Regions from separate parts of the Lysinibacillus sp. JK80 genome, predicted to be linked through region 2. Evidence: riboswitches for the same ligand, from Rfam matches in the RefSeq annotation. Region 2 holds a riboswitch; the other holds the start of a gene.
The links. Region 2 has a riboswitch for cobalamin ahead of HXV90_RS01705 (energy-coupling factor ABC transporter permease). Riboswitches for the same ligand answer to the same signal wherever they lie in the genome.
Positions count from the first base shown of each region.

Region 1: linked by a shared signal. The riboswitch ahead of nikA (nickel ABC transporter substrate-binding protein) and the one ahead of HXV90_RS01705 (energy-coupling factor ABC transporter permease) in region 2 are both predicted to bind cobalamin.

Region 1 is NZ_CP058997.1:792,803-800,544, reverse strand. It holds gene metE (5-methyltetrahydropteroyltriglutamate--homocysteine S-methyltransferase) at 106-2,403, shown strand; cobalamin riboswitch at 2,551-2,743, shown strand; gene nikA (nickel ABC transporter substrate-binding protein) at 2,893-4,509, shown strand; gene nikB (nickel ABC transporter permease) at 4,581-5,534, shown strand; gene HXV90_RS04190 (ABC transporter permease subunit) at 5,537-6,346, shown strand; gene HXV90_RS04185 (ABC transporter ATP-binding protein) at 6,360-7,130, shown strand; gene HXV90_RS04180 (ABC transporter ATP-binding protein) at 7,140-7,742, shown strand, end outside.
Region 2 is NZ_CP058997.1:333,484-341,225, reverse strand. It holds gene HXV90_RS01730 (precorrin-8X methylmutase) at 1-623, opposite strand, end outside; gene cobK (precorrin-6A reductase) at 636-1,397, opposite strand; gene HXV90_RS01720 (sirohydrochlorin chelatase) at 1,394-2,332, opposite strand; gene cobJ (precorrin-3B C(17)-methyltransferase) at 2,347-4,014, opposite strand; gene HXV90_RS01710 ((2Fe-2S) ferredoxin domain-containing protein) at 4,019-4,390, opposite strand; cobalamin riboswitch at 4,537-4,718, opposite strand; cobalamin riboswitch at 4,970-5,154, shown strand; gene HXV90_RS01705 (energy-coupling factor ABC transporter permease) at 5,304-6,050, shown strand; gene HXV90_RS01700 (energy-coupling factor ABC transporter substrate-binding protein) at 6,068-6,325, shown strand; gene cbiQ (cobalt ECF transporter T component CbiQ) at 6,331-7,104, shown strand; gene HXV90_RS01690 (energy-coupling factor ABC transporter ATP-binding protein) at 7,101-7,742, shown strand, end outside.

The DNA.
Region 1 (7,742 bases), 460 kb from region 2:
GTAGATACTTTTTCGTATTGTTTTAGCATTATTAATTTTAACATGCAGCCATTTTCCTAATAGGAGAATGGCTTTTTATTTTTTCTAAAAAAGGAGCTTAAAAACATGAACTATACAAGTACATTGATCGGTTATCCCTATATAGGGGAGGAACGCGAATGGAAAAAAGCACTAGAAGCATTTTGGCGCAATGAACTTTCTGAGGAGGACTTTGAGGAAAAATTAAAGAAAATCCGTTTATCAAGAATAAACAAGCAGCTGCAACTTGGAATCGATATGGTGACAGTTGGCGACTTTACGTTTTACGATAGAATGTTAGATACAGCTTTGATGTTTGGTTTAGTTCCAAAGCGCTTTAACTGGCAAGGTGGTAAAGTCGATTTTCATACCTACTTCAGTGTAGCAAGAGGAGACAAAACAGCCGTAGCTAGTGAAATGACAAAATGGTTTAATACAAATTATCACTACATTGTTCCAGAGTATGAGGGACAAGCCTTACAACTAACAGAAAATAAAGTGTTAGCCGACTTTTTAGAGGCGAAGGAAACTTTCGGTATCATTGCGAAGCCGACACTAATTGGTCCCTATACATTTTATAAGTTAACGAAAGGCTACAACAAATTAACACAGATTGAGTACTTATTAGCTTTATTACCACTCTATACGCAGGTATTAAAAGAATTAGTGGATGCAGGTGCCACTTGGATTCAGCTAGAAGAGCCATCCCTCGTCTTAACACTTGATCCAGCAGAGATAAAGCTGGTGAAAGAAATGTATGACCAGTTAGCCACTGCCGTTCCTGAGGCTAAAATAATGCTACAGACTTATTTCGAAGCTTTAAGTGCCTATGAAGCATTAAGTACATTGCCTGTTCAAGGATTCGGTTTGGACTTTGTTCATGGCTATAAAGGAAATATGGCGTCACTTCGTCAATTTGGTTTCCCGCAGGATAAAGTATTAGGAATAGGGGTAGTGAATGGCCGTGATATTTGGCGTTCAAACCTGGCGGAGGTCAATGCGACGATTCAAGCCATTGAACAGCTAAGTCATGCGGCTGAACTATGGATTCAACCATCAAGTAACCTACAGCACGTTCCAATCACAACCTCTCTTGAAAATGAACTTGACCCTGTTTTAAAGCAGTCTCTGGCCTTCGCAGATGAGAAAATCGTAGAAATCACGGGGCTGACTAAATATAGACGAGATAAAGATGGTTCCTTACAACATAATTTTTCAGAAAGTATGAAGGCGATTGAGGCTCTAAAAAATCATCCAATCCGCCAAAATAAGTTAATTCATCAAGCCGTTCAAACTGTGACAAAGCAAGATTTTGAACGACACAGTAATTTTACGAAGCGACAAACGATCCAACAACAAGCCTTAGGATTACCGCTGTTTCCAACAACTACAATCGGTAGCTTCCCGCAATCAGATGAAGTGAAAAGAAATCGTAATGCGTGGCGAAAGAAACAATTATCGAATGAAGCCTATGAAACATTTTTAGAAGACGAAACAAAGCGCTGGATCTCCATACAAGAGGAATTAGATATCGATGTACTTGTTCATGGTGAATTTGAGCGTACAGATATGGTCGAATATTTCGGTGAAAAGCTGACTGGCTTTGCCTTTACAGAGAAAGCGTGGGTTGTTTCATATGGATCACGCTGTGTGAAGCCTCCGATCATTTATGGAGATGTTGCATGGGCTTCACCAATTACCGTAAAAGAATCCGCCTATGCCCAAAGCCTAACGAAGCGATTTGTAAAAGGCATGCTGACAGGGCCAGTAACAATATTAAATTGGTCCTTTGTGCGAGATGATTTGTCCCGTAAAGATGTCGCTTATCAAATTGCATTAGCACTCCGTAAAGAGGTGGAAGCACTAGAAAACGCAGGTATATCAATTATTCAAGTGGACGAGCCAGCGTTAAGAGAAGGTTTACCGCTTAGAAAGGAGGAATGGGGGGCTTACTTAGAGTGGGCTGTCAATTCCTTTAAGCTTGCGACATCTAGTGTCAAAGATGAAACACAAATCCATACACATATGTGTTACTGCGAGTTTAATGATTTCATCGAACCAATTAGCGCACTAGATGCAGATGTGATTTCCATAGAAACATCACGAAGTCATGGGGAACTTATTACCTCACTACAAGCACAGCCCTATAAAAAAGGAATTGGCTTAGGCGTCTATGATATTCATAGCCCTCGTGTACCAAGCGAGGATGAAATGCTCGCTATTATGAAAGATAGTCTACAGGTGCTGGACCGTTATCAATTCTGGGTGAATCCAGATTGTGGCTTAAAAACGAGAAAAGAAGATGAAACCGTTGCAGCTTTAGCGAATATGGTTGCTGCTACTAAAACGTTGCGTCAAGCTGTACAGCAATCTACATCAAGCTAACGAAATGATTTTTAATCTACCACATCTACTCTCCAATAACGAAGACTAGGGTAAATCCCTAGTCTTTATATGTTACGTCGATATATATATTATCTTCAGAAAGTAAAATTGACGTGAACATGCGAGCATGTTATGTTTATTACTAATTTCATAGCAATCATTACAAGTTTGAGTGAAATCGTCTTTCATTCAATTAAAAGGAAAATGGGTGAAAATCCCATGCTGTCCCGCAGCTGTAAATGAGGAGTTTTGTTTCAAATACCACTGAGTGAGTACTTGGGAAGGTGAAACAAAATGATGATTCATGAGCCAGAATGCCTGCTTGTAAGAAGATTCATTGATGATCTACGAAAGATAGGGAGATGGATGGAGACTTGCTCATCGTGGGTTTTTCTGTCCTTATTCTTTTTTAGAATAAGGTTTTTTTATGCCTTCTCTTCTTCAACAAGTAGATGTATTTGTACTACGAATAGAGATAGGAGACAGAAAATGAGATTGACAAAGTATTTACTTCCTTTCCTGCTTGTCCTGACGTTCAGTTTACTTGCTGGCTGTACAGGCACGGATGAAGAAAAGGAAAAGACCTCAGCAAACCAAACAGATGAAAAAATAATAACGATTGGCTGGCCATTAGATGTCGGTCCATTGAATCCTCATACATATTTACCGAATCAAATGACTGCCCAAGCAATGGTTTATGAATCCTTGGTGGAATACAATGATGATGGTACTGTTACGCCTAAGCTCGCCGAAAGCTGGGACATCTCTGAGGATAAAACTTCGTATACTTTCCATCTAAGAAAAGACGTGAAATATTCAGACGGCACTGCATTTAATGCAGATAATGTCATTCGTAACTTTGACGCCGTTTTAGCGAATCGAGACATGCATTCTTGGATGGGCATGGTTAACCACATGAAAGAGGTTGTAAAAGTAGATGATTTTACAATTCGTCTGCAATTGGATGAGCCTTATTATCCAGTCTTAAACGAACTTGCCTTCGTCAGACCTTTCCGTTTTTTAGGGGATAACGGATTCCCAAAGGATGATATGACGCAAGATTCTATCAAAGCACCGATTGGAACAGGCCCTTGGGTATTAACTGAATACAAAAAGGACGAATATGCATTATTTAGTCGCAATGAAAACTATTGGGGAGAAAAACCACTAGTTGAACAAATAAAAGTAAAAATTATTCCTGACTCAGAATCTATTTCATTAGCATTTGAAAACGAAGAATTAGATTTAATTTATGGGCGTGGCATTATTAGTTTAGATAACTATACGTATTTAAAAGACAGTGGCAAATACAAAACTGCTACCTCTGAGCCTTTATCTACGAAAGCACTGCTATTCAATACACAATCTGGTCCATTATCTGAGCTAAAGGTACGTCAAGCCATTCAATATGCTATTAATAAGGAACAAATGGTCGACAGTATTACACATGGTACGGAAAAAGTAGCGAACACATTGTTCTGGGATGCGATTCCTTATGCCAATATAGATTTAGCACCTATTGTATACAATCCAGAAAAAGCCCAACAATTGCTAGATGAGGCAGGGTGGTTATTACCTAAGGGTGAAAAAATTCGTTCAAAAAACGGACAGCTGTTGTCTTTAGATTTGATTTACATTGCATCCGATGCGATTCAAAAACCAATGGCAGAATTAATGCAAGGTGAACTCGCAAAAATTGGCGTTCAGTTGAATTTAGAAGGGGCAGATGTAATGGTCGGTCTTCAAAAATTGATGGATGACCAGGTGGATATTAATTTCTGGCGTACCAATGGACCACCTACAGATCCACATAGCTTTGCAAATGAATCAGCTACACCAAATGCTAGTGGTGTGTACGAGGCGAAATTAGGCCTAGCAAACGCCAAAGAAATCGATACGAAAATTCACCAATTATTAGTAGGAACAGATGAACAGGAACGCGTGCAGCTTTACACGAATATTTTAACGATGTTTCATGACCAGGCACTCTTTTACCCTATTTCTTACGAAACAAATAATGTGATTTATCAACCATCTCTAAAGGATTTTGCACCACGTGCATCTGAATATGATATACCTTATGCACAAATGGCTAAAGAAAAATAAAAGTGGAGGAGAGAGTGTGTCTAGCAGAGACAGCTCTCTCTTTATCATAGGATTGAGTAGGAAGTGACAGCATGTATGAATCAACATGGATCTTTTGTTTAAAAAGAATTTTAACATTGCCCTTTGTCTTATTAGGCGTTTCCATCCTAACCTTTGTATTTATTCGTTTTGTTCCTGTAGAGCCTGCTGAAGTCATACTACGTTTGGCAAGGGTTGCGCCAACAGAGGAAGCCATTCAGGCATTACGTGAGGAACTGGGAACAGACAAGTCGTTTTTTCTTCAATATTTGCTATGGGGAAAGGGCGTAATCCAGCTAGATTTTGGAACATCTTTTGTTAGTAAATTACCTGTGGCACATGAACTATTCGTGAAATTACCCGCAACCATTGAATTAGCTATTGCTGCGTTTATCCTCATTTTAGGGCTAAGTATTCCATTCGGAGTAATAAGCGCATTGTATAAGCACACCATCATCGATAAAATCATACGATTCTTTAGCATATTGAGTGTGTCGATTCCAGCCTTTTGGTTAGGTTTCCTATTACTCTATTTATTTAGCTTAAAATTAGGACTCTTTCCGACAAACGGGAAGGGCACACCTGCTCATTTAGTTTTACCCGCCTTCGCACTGGCGTTACCAACAATTGGATTATTCGTTCAGCTTATCCGTTCAACCATCCTAGAAGAATTACAGCAGCAATATGTTCAATATGCACGGCTAAGAGGATTAAAAAGCTCCGTGATTCTTATCCGTCATGTTTTGCGAAATGCTGCTATTCCCTTGACTTCCTTGCTAGGCATGACCCTTGGCAATCTTTTAGGTGGAGCCGTGATTGTGGAGCAGGTTTTTAGCTGGCCCGGACTCGGCAGGTACTTAATAGAATCCATTATGAACAGGGATTATCCAGTTGTACAATGCTATGTGTTAATTATTGCGGTTATCTATGTGCTTGCCAATTTATGTACAGATATATTGCATCGTTTATTGGACCCTCATCTAATGATGAAGGGTAGGAGAGATTAAAAATGAAATTTGTACGAACAAAAAGTGGCAACTTAACAGGATTAATCAGTCTATTCCTCCTTGTCATTACTGGCTTATTAGGACTGTTGGCGCCAATTTTAATGCCACACGACCCTTTTGCTGTCGATATTGCTAAGAAATTTTCAGTCCCGTCTTGGGACTATCCATTAGGTACAGATCATTTAGGAAGGTGTATCTTGTCACGCCTTCTTTTAGGTATTCGTTATTCTTTAGGTTCAGCGCTCATCATTCAGCTAGTCGCTATTGTTTTAGCTATCCTACTGGGTGCTTTTGTAGCGTTGAAAAGAGGATTAATTGATTTTCTTTTTATTCGATTATGTGATATTTTATTAGCCTTTCCGACACTCGTACTTGCATTTGGGCTGTTAGGTATATTAGGTCCTAGCTTAAAAAATGTTTTAATAGCGCTCATTTTCACACAGCTTATTTATTATGCAAGAATGATCCGAGGTTTGTTTATTGGCATCAATGAGAAAGACTTTGTTCAAGCTGCTAGGATAACGGGCACTACAGGTATCCAATTAATTAGACGCCATTATATACCCAATCTATTGCCATCTATTGTCACGATTGTCGCATTAGATATCGGGAAGGTGATTTTAGAAATTGCAGGCTTTTCCTTTATCGGACTTGGGGTGCAGGCACCGATTCCAGAATGGGGCATGATGATCAATGAAGGAAAGCAATACATGAGACAGCATCCTGAATTAATGCTTTATCCAGGACTTGCCATCATCCTTGTTGTGTTATTGTTTAATCAATTAGCAAATCGTTTAAAAAGGCTTGACTAGGAAAGGGGAAGTTATGGAGAAAGTTTTAGAAGTGATAGACCTCACAGTCAAAATAGGGGAGAAAAATATATTAACCTCTATCAACCTGACAGCTTATAAAGGGCGAGTCCTAGGAATTATCGGGGAAAGTGGCAGTGGCAAGTCTATGCTTTGCCATGCCATCATGCAAACATTACCGTCCTTTGCCCATGTCAGCCAAGGGGAAGTACTCTATCTGCAAGAAAATTTATTAAACGTTTCAGCTACTAAATGGAGAGCTTATCGTGGCAGACATCTTTCGATGATTTTGCAAAACCCACCCGCTGCATTTGATCATATTCAAACGATTGAAAGTCATTTTCGAGAAACATTAAAAGCACACTTTAAGCTTACAAAAAAAGAAATGAGACAGATCGCCCTTGATGCTTTGAAAAAAGTTCATTTACCTCAGCCAGAGCAGCTCTTGTCCTACTATCCTTTCCAGTTAAGTGGAGGCATGCTACAGCGTGTGATGATTGCTCTGTCAATGGCGATACAGGCCTCCCTCTACATCGCAGACGAGCCTACGACTGCTCTGGATACCATCAATCAGAAACAAGTATTAACACTATTTAATCAAATTCGCTCAGAAACAGATGCTACCATACTCCTTGTCACGCATGATTTAGGTGTCATTGCTGAGCTTGCGGACGATGTGGCTGTGATGTATCAAGGAGAAATCGTTGAGCAAGCAAATGTTTTTGATTTTTTTGATGCGCCTCAGCATCCCTATACCAAGAAACTTTTACAAGCGAGAATGCTATGAGGTGATAAAATGACGCTACTAGAAGTAAAAAATATTGAGAAATACTATGCGCAAAGACCATTTCTATTCAAACGAGGACAGGAAGCCCCTGTATTAGAGAATGTGACATTTTCACTTCAGGAAGGAGAATGTCTTGGCATCGTCGGTCAAAGTGGTTCTGGAAAAAGCACATTAGGGCGCATTATTTTAGGGATTGAACGACCAACAAACGGAGAGCTGATCTTTCAAGGTGTCAATTTATACGAAGCACCCAGCAAAGAGAAAAAAATGATACGAAGAAATTTACAGGCTGTTTTTCAAAATAGTTATCATTCATTTAATCTAAAACAGACGATTTTCGAAATACTCGAAGAACCGTTTTTGAATTTCGAGCATTTTAGCAAAGCAGAGCGACAACAGAAAGTAAGGGAATTACTAGACTGTGTAGAGTTAGAGTGGGCAATGGCTCAAAACTATCCCTCACAGCTAAGTGGGGGACAGCAGCAACGAGTCAACATTGCTAGAGCTCTTGCATTAAAGCCGAAACTGATTGTTTTAGATGAGGCCATTAGTAGTCTTGATATGATTTTGCAAAAGACGATTATAGAGCTACTGCAAAGACTTCAAAAAGAG
Region 2 (7,742 bases):
GCATTTAAAGCAGCAACCGTCACTGTACTACCGCCTTTACGACCAACATTTGTAATGTACGGAATCCCTTCTAGTTTAAGCAGCTCTTCTTTTGACTCAGCTGCTGACACAAAACCAACAGGCATACCGATAATTAAATCTGGTTTTGCTAGCCCTTCTTTAATTAATCGAATCAATTCCAGCAATGCAGTTGGTGCATTACCAATGGCATAAATACCACCTTCATGTAATTTTGATGCCTTTTGCATCGAAATAATGGCACGTGTTGTATTTTGTTTTTTCGCTTCTATTGATACATCTTCATCCGCAATATAGCAATGCAAATCACCACCATGTTTTTGGAAACGCTTTTTACCAGAGCCACTTTCAATCATTTGCACATCTGCAATGACATGACGTCCTGCAAGAATAGACTTGATACCCGCTTCAATAGCACCTGGTGTAATGATGACACTACGACCTAGCTCGAAATCAGCTGATGCATGGATAATGCGACGTACAATTTTCCATTCATCTTCTGAGAAGTCATGCTCGCCCATTTCCTCTGCAATAATAGAGAAACTGTAATCGTAAATTTTATCTGGGTCTACCGTTAATGGTTTAAAATCTGTTTTAAAATCCATGGAAAATGCCTCCTAAATTGTATGTTCAACAGCCTGTAATACTTCTTCAAATGTTGAATATTGTTGGCCGTACTGTATATTTGGTCGTGCAATAAGAATCGTTTCAATCTGGCATGCGAGAGCTGCCTCTAGCTTCTCATCAACTGAGCCCACTTTACCGCTTTCCTTGGTAATCATCAACGTCACTCCGTATTGACGAAATAGAGCTTCATTTAATTCCTTTGAAAACGGACCTTGAATAGCCACAATATCTCGCTGCGCCACGCCAAGTGCCTCACATTTTTCCATATTATCCAGTCGTGGAAGCATACGAGCGATTACTCTTGTGTTTTCTAAGCCCTGTAAAACCTTTGTAAAGGTAGCGAGTGTTTTACTACCTGTCGTTAGCATAATGACACCGCGTTTTTCTGCAGCTAGCTGAGCTGCCTCCTCATAATCCTTTACAACAGTAATCAAAGGATGGGCATAATGTTCATGAGCTCTTTCATAGCGAATATAAGGAATCTTTGCCTGCTCTGCCGCTGCCATCGCATTTTTAGAGGCTTCCTCCGCAAATGGATGAGAAGCATCTACCACCAATTGATAGCCCTGCTCTGTCATGATGGTCGCCATTTCCTCAGCTGTCAGTCTACCGATTAAATGTGGCAGGCCAACGTCAGCAAGACTAGAAGCTGCCGATTCAGTGACGACCGTAGCGGTTACCGCATAACCTGCGCTTTGTAATGCAAGGGCTAGATCCCTTGCATCACTTGTCCCTGCTAACATGAAAATCATTTTACCGGCTCCTCTTCATGATGATGGTCATGGTCATGATGGTCATGACCATGATCGTGATCGTGATGGTCGTGATGATGATGCGCATGTCCATGATCGTGATCATGATGGTGATGGTGATGTGCATGTCCATGTACTGCCGCATAGGCGCGATAATCTTCTAGATCTTGCATACCTGTTGATGTACCGTTGATTGCCTGTTCAATACGCTCTAATAAAACATTTTGTAACCGTTCATGGTAGCCAAAATAGTTAGCAATTTGAATATCACAATCTGGATAAAGTTCATTAAACTTCTCACACATGCCATGCATGCGTTCCATCAAAATGCCTGTGAATAAAAAGTATGGTAACATGATGATTTTTTTTGCACCTAGTTTGACACAACGTTCAATTCCTTCTTCAACTCGTGGATCTGTGACACCCATAAAAGCACTTTCTACGTATTTCACAGGTAGTTTTTCCCATAAAAGTCGCGTGATTTTATAAAAATCACCATTAGCAGATGGATCACTGCCACCTCGTGCAATCAATAAAATCGCTGTGTCTTCCTGCTCTTGTTCTGAATTAAAGCCAATTTCAGCTAGGCGATCTTGTAAAATGGCAAAGATTTCATCATGGATACCAATTGTTTGACCATATGTGAAGGTAATTGTTGGATAATGCTCACGCGCATGCTCTATTTCCGCTGGAATATGCAGTTTTGAATGGCCTGCATGCAGTAAAATGATTGGAATTACATGTACCTCTGTAGCTCCCTTTTTCACACAGTTTGTAATACCTTCTTCGATGTTAGGTGAAGCAAATTCAAGGAAACAAGTTTCCACTAAAAATTGTTCATCAATACGCGGTGTCATTTGTTCGATAAATGTACGAACCTCATCATTTCCTGCTGCTAAACGGCTCCCATGGCCGACAAATAAAATAGCTTTCATCTCTCTACTCCTTACTAGTCGCCGCACGGAGCTGGCTCTACTTTTATTTTGGAAGACATATCTTGATACGTAAAATGCAGTATTTTTTTCACACGTTTAAAATATTTAAATAAGCGTTCATTTGGATGAGCATTTGCTTTATATTCTTCAATAATATCTGTAATGAGTGGAATCAGCTGCTCAGGCTCCAGCCCTTCTACAACAGGCTGTGCTGCGTGTGCTGTACGACCGACTGGTTTTGCTCCAATAAAGACATCAAATTTACTTTTGCGGTAGACGATGCCAATATCATCAAATACAGCCCGATAACAGGCCATCCCACAGCCATTAAAGCCAATATTTAATGTCTTCGGTAAGGACATACCGCCTAGTTTTTCTTGTATTTCCTCTGCATATGGTATTGAATCAGCCTTTTCACCGTAGCAAAAATCACAAGCCTTCAGTGATAACACATCACCAATCGGGGATAATAAAAACCCTACTTCCTGTAATTTCTCTGTGATCTGTTCAGGGGCAGTCGTTGGTATTTTCAAATGAATTTGATGATCTGGTGTGTATTCCATCGTCCCCTCATCCCCAACGACCTCCGCTAACATCATCATTTGCTGGGGAGTAAAAAACTTATTGGCTACACCAGGACTTACTGCTAATTCAAAAATAGATTCTATTTTTTGCTGTACAAGCTTCGGTGTTACTTTGACTGCGCTTGTCCCTTTTACCATTGCAAGTGCCGCTGTAGCCATTTCAAGAGCTGTTTTTTTCGGCTTTGGCGTAGCGGCTATACTGGGTTTATTAAAGCGCCCTGCATTAGGGTCAGCCGTAAAGTCATTTCGCGCTGTTCCCGTCTCTTGGTTCATTGCCCAAGGTTCATTTTCTTCGCGTAAACGTTGATGTGGACGTAATGGCTGTTTCTCTTCACCCAGGGTATATTTACGTTGGTAACCGCGGGGCGTAATCATCTTATTGTCATAGAAAAATGTTGACGAATTCCCGATAATGACAGTTGTCAACATACCAATATCATGTTCTAGCATTTCTGCTAGTGTTGTCATGGTCACTTCTTGACGTTCTCGATAGGCACTTTTCACAAGCCCAACTGGTGTGTCTGGCGAACGATATTCTAAGAGTATTCGTTGAGCCTCGACAATTTGTCTTGTTCGACGTCCACTTTTAGGATTGTATAAAGCAATGACAAAGTCCGCCATTGCAGCTGCCTCGACACGCTTTGCAATTAAATTCCAAGGTGTTAGATGGTCACTCAAACTGATTGTACAAGCATCATGCATAATAGGTGCACCAAGTATGCTAGCGCATGAATTAATCGCAGAAATCCCAGGAACAATTTCAACTTCAATTCCTGTTGCTTCTGTCCAGCCTAGCTCAATTAACACCTCATAGACTAATCCTGCCATGCCATAGACGCCTGCATCACCACTCGAAATTACTGAGACGATGCTCCCTGCTTCGGCTTGACGAACGGCTTCCTGTGCACGCGACACTTCTTCTGTCATGCCTGTACTAACAATCGATTTTGCACTTACTAAATCTTGAATCAGCTCTACATAGGTTTTATAGCCTATAATCATATCACTTTGTTGTAAAGCCTCTACTGCACGTGTCGTAATATGCTTAAAATCTCCAGGTCCAAAGCCTACTACGAAAATTTTTCCTTTTTGCGCCATGTTGTTACCCCTCTTTCACCTTTTCGATCCCTTTAATGGCAGTTGTTTGAGCAGTACGCTGTAATGTACCTTCACGAAGTGTAAAGACATGTTCGTTGTATAAGGATTCATGATGTAAATCTTGTACTAGTGTTCTAGCATGCTCTGTTGATGGCACACGATACCAGTTTCCTTGAGGATAAGCGATTACCACACAAGCATCCTTGCAGCGTCCATTACAGCGCGTTCTTGTCGTATGTATTTCCTGATCGAGTGCTTGCCGTTGTATCTCATCTCGAATGGCTAAGGTAATTTCCTCCCCATCCTTTTTCATGCAGCTACTGCCATTGCAAATAAAGAGATGTGTTTTCATCCCCTCTAAATTCCAAGTTGTCATCTTCTGTCTCCCCTCATTTGCTTTTTGGAAAAAGAAAAACCTTTACTCTATAACGAAGAGTAAAGGTTTTGTAGAAGCCAAATAAAAACGAATAGAATGAAATACAGGTACCCGCTTTCGCTTCAACTTCTCCCTCCGAAAAGTTTGCATGCACAATCAAATAAGCAGGTTTCCTGACTTAAGCTTCATTTTACTGTCGCACCTTCCCAAGTTTGTACCAGTGGCTTTGCGATTTCATCAGCTATTACAGTAGCGGGGGCTGTATTGGATTTTCACCAATTTCCCTATTATCTCGAGCTATTCGAGCACTTATTGACGTTTTATATGAAATTTTTATTAGAATTTTAAATAGAAAACTGTCTTTATCATATCTTATTATTTTAAAATTTCAATATTTCTTTAAAAATTTATGACAAATTTATCAATTTTGAATGGAACTAGGTATGAAATTTATACAATCTATATAATTTGCGCACAAAATTTTATCAGAATATTCACTGTTGACCTTTAATTTAAAAAATTTCATAAAAGGTATAGCATATTTATGGAAATTCATGTTACACTTTGTCGTGAAATCTCACAATTTGAATGTTTTTCGGTGCAAAGTGCTTGTCATTTTGCTTAAAAGGGAAGCCGGTTTGAGCCCGGCGCGGTCCCGCCACTGTAATAGGGAGCTTTATAGAATATGTCACTGTCCAACGGATGGGAAGACCTATAAAGCATTGAACTAGAGCCAGGAGACCTGCCGAAAAATAAGTGATCGTTTCAACCTACGAGGATAGGTGTGCGGCTTAGCAGATGAGACTGTTATTTGCTTTTTTAGCTATGCACTTTTCCACCTAAGGAGAAGTGCTTTTTTTAATTACGCACGCAATATTCTAAAAATCTATTAATTAGTTAGGAGGAAAGCTTTTTGAAATTATCATGGTGGAAACTTAGTTATTTTTTACTGGCCTTTTTAATCGTGCCAAAACGTGCCTTTGCCATGCATATCATGGAAGGTTTTTTACCAATCGAATGGGCTATTTTTTGGTGGGTGATCTCTATCCCATTTATCATTCTAGGATTGCGTTCTATTCGAAAAACCATTGATGAAAATCCTGAAACAAAAATGCTTTTGGGGCTTTCAGGAGCCTTTGCCTTTGTGCTATCCGCCCTAAAAATCCCTTCAGTTACAGGTAGTTGCTCTCACCCAACTGGTGTAGGACTTGGGACAGTACTCTTTGGCCCTCTAGCAATGAGTGTAATTGGAACAATCGTTTTATTATTTCAATCTTTATTATTAGCTCATGGAGGAATTACAACTTTAGGGGCTAATACCTTTTCTATGGCTATTGTTGGTCCTTTTATTGCTTACTTTGTCTTTAAAGGGGCTCAAAAAGTAGGGTTGTCATTTTCACTAGCCATATTCTTTGCAGCTATGCTTGGTGATTTAGGTACATACATTGTGACTTCTGTACAACTTGCACTAGCCTTTCCTTCAGAGGTTGGAGGCTTTATGGCATCCTTTACAAAGTTTGCAAGTATTTTTGCCTTAACTCAAATTCCTTTAGCAGTGAGTGAAGGAATTTTAACGGTCATTGTGATGAATTTCTTGAAAAAATACAATGTTAGCGAATTAAAAACGTTACGTGTTTTCTCAACAAAGGAGGCACATTAACAAATGAAAAAAATTTATTGTTATTAGCAATTGTTGTGTTGTTAGCCATCATTCCCTTATTCATACAAAAAGGTGCTGAATTTGGTGGTGCTGATGGAGAAGCAGAAGCAGCTATTGGTGAAATTAATGCGGAATATGAACCATGGTTTGAAAGTCTATGGGAGCCACCAAGTGGTGAAATCGAAAGCTTATTATTCGTGCTACAGGCAGCTATAGGAGCTGGCTTTATTGGCTACTTCATCGGCTATATGCGTGGCAAACACAAAGAAGGTTAACCATTATGTTACTCATTGATAAGTATGCCTATCTGAATAAGCTAGCGTCCGTTCATCCGCTAGAAAAAATGATATTTTCACTTGGACTACTTCTCATAACGCTCATCATGAGAGATGAACGACTTTCACTCATTACATTTTTTGTAATGAGTGCTTTTATCATTTTAGGTGCAAAAATTCCGCTTGCATACTACGGCAAATTATTATTGCTACCTAGCTTTTTCTTATTAACAAGTCTCGTATCTATTTTACTTTCCTTTACATCATCAACGAATACACTCCCTGCCCATATTTGGTCGTTTACATTTAGGAATTGGACTGTCTTTATTGGGAATGCAAGTGTGTTAGCAGCGCAACAGCTGTTCTTTATTGTCCTTGGTAGCATTAGTTGTTTATACTTTTTAATTCTAACCACTTCCGTACAAGGAATATGTTATGTGCTACGACAATGGCGACTCCCCTCTTTATTAGTGGAGCTCGTCGAACTAATCTATCGTTTTATTTTTATGTTTTTAGAAAGCATGCAAAATATACATCTCGCCCAGCAAGCACGTCTTGGCTATCATTCACCGATGCAATGGCTACGCTCTGTCTCCATGCTTATTGTGGCATTATTTGTGGAAATGTTTCAGCGTAGCCGAGAGCTCAACAATGCCATGCAATCACGTGGAGGCGAGGCCGTCTACTGGCAAGAGATGGGCTCTTATAGCAAGAAAAATTGGCTAGGCATGGCAGCTATTTTACTAGTCCTCATCGTATATGGAGGGTATTTTACATGACAGCATTTTATTTTGAACTCAACCAATTATCTTATGCCTATGCGGATGGTACGAAGGCGTTGTCAGATATTACATTAGACATTCCAAAAGGTAAAAAAATCGCCATACTCGGACATAATGGCGCAGGAAAATCGACTTTATTTCAGCATCTTAACGGTATTTTAAAACCTACAGCTGGAACGATTGTATTCGAAGGCAACGATCTGGAATATAGTCGAAAAGCTTTAAAGGCCCTACGCCAAAAAGTCGGCATTGTTTTTCAGAATGCAGATCATCAGCTTTTTTCAGGGACCGTCAAGCAAGATATAGCATTTGGCCCATTGAATCTCGGCTGGTCTACTGAAAAAACGGAAGAAAAAATAGCATGGGCCGTTGCGCAAACCGAAGTGGAAGATTTGCTTGATAAACCCATTCATTTTTTAAGCGTAGGTCAGAAAAAACGTGTAGCAATGGCAGGTGTTTTAGCGATGGAGCCCTCTGTCCTTTTGTTAGATGAACCAACAGCAGGTCTTGATAATTATTATGCTACACAAGTATTACAATACTTAGCCAAATTAGATGATGGTGAGAGAACCATTTTACTAGCAACCCATGACATACCTCTCGCCTATGAATGGGCAGATCTAATCATTGTTATG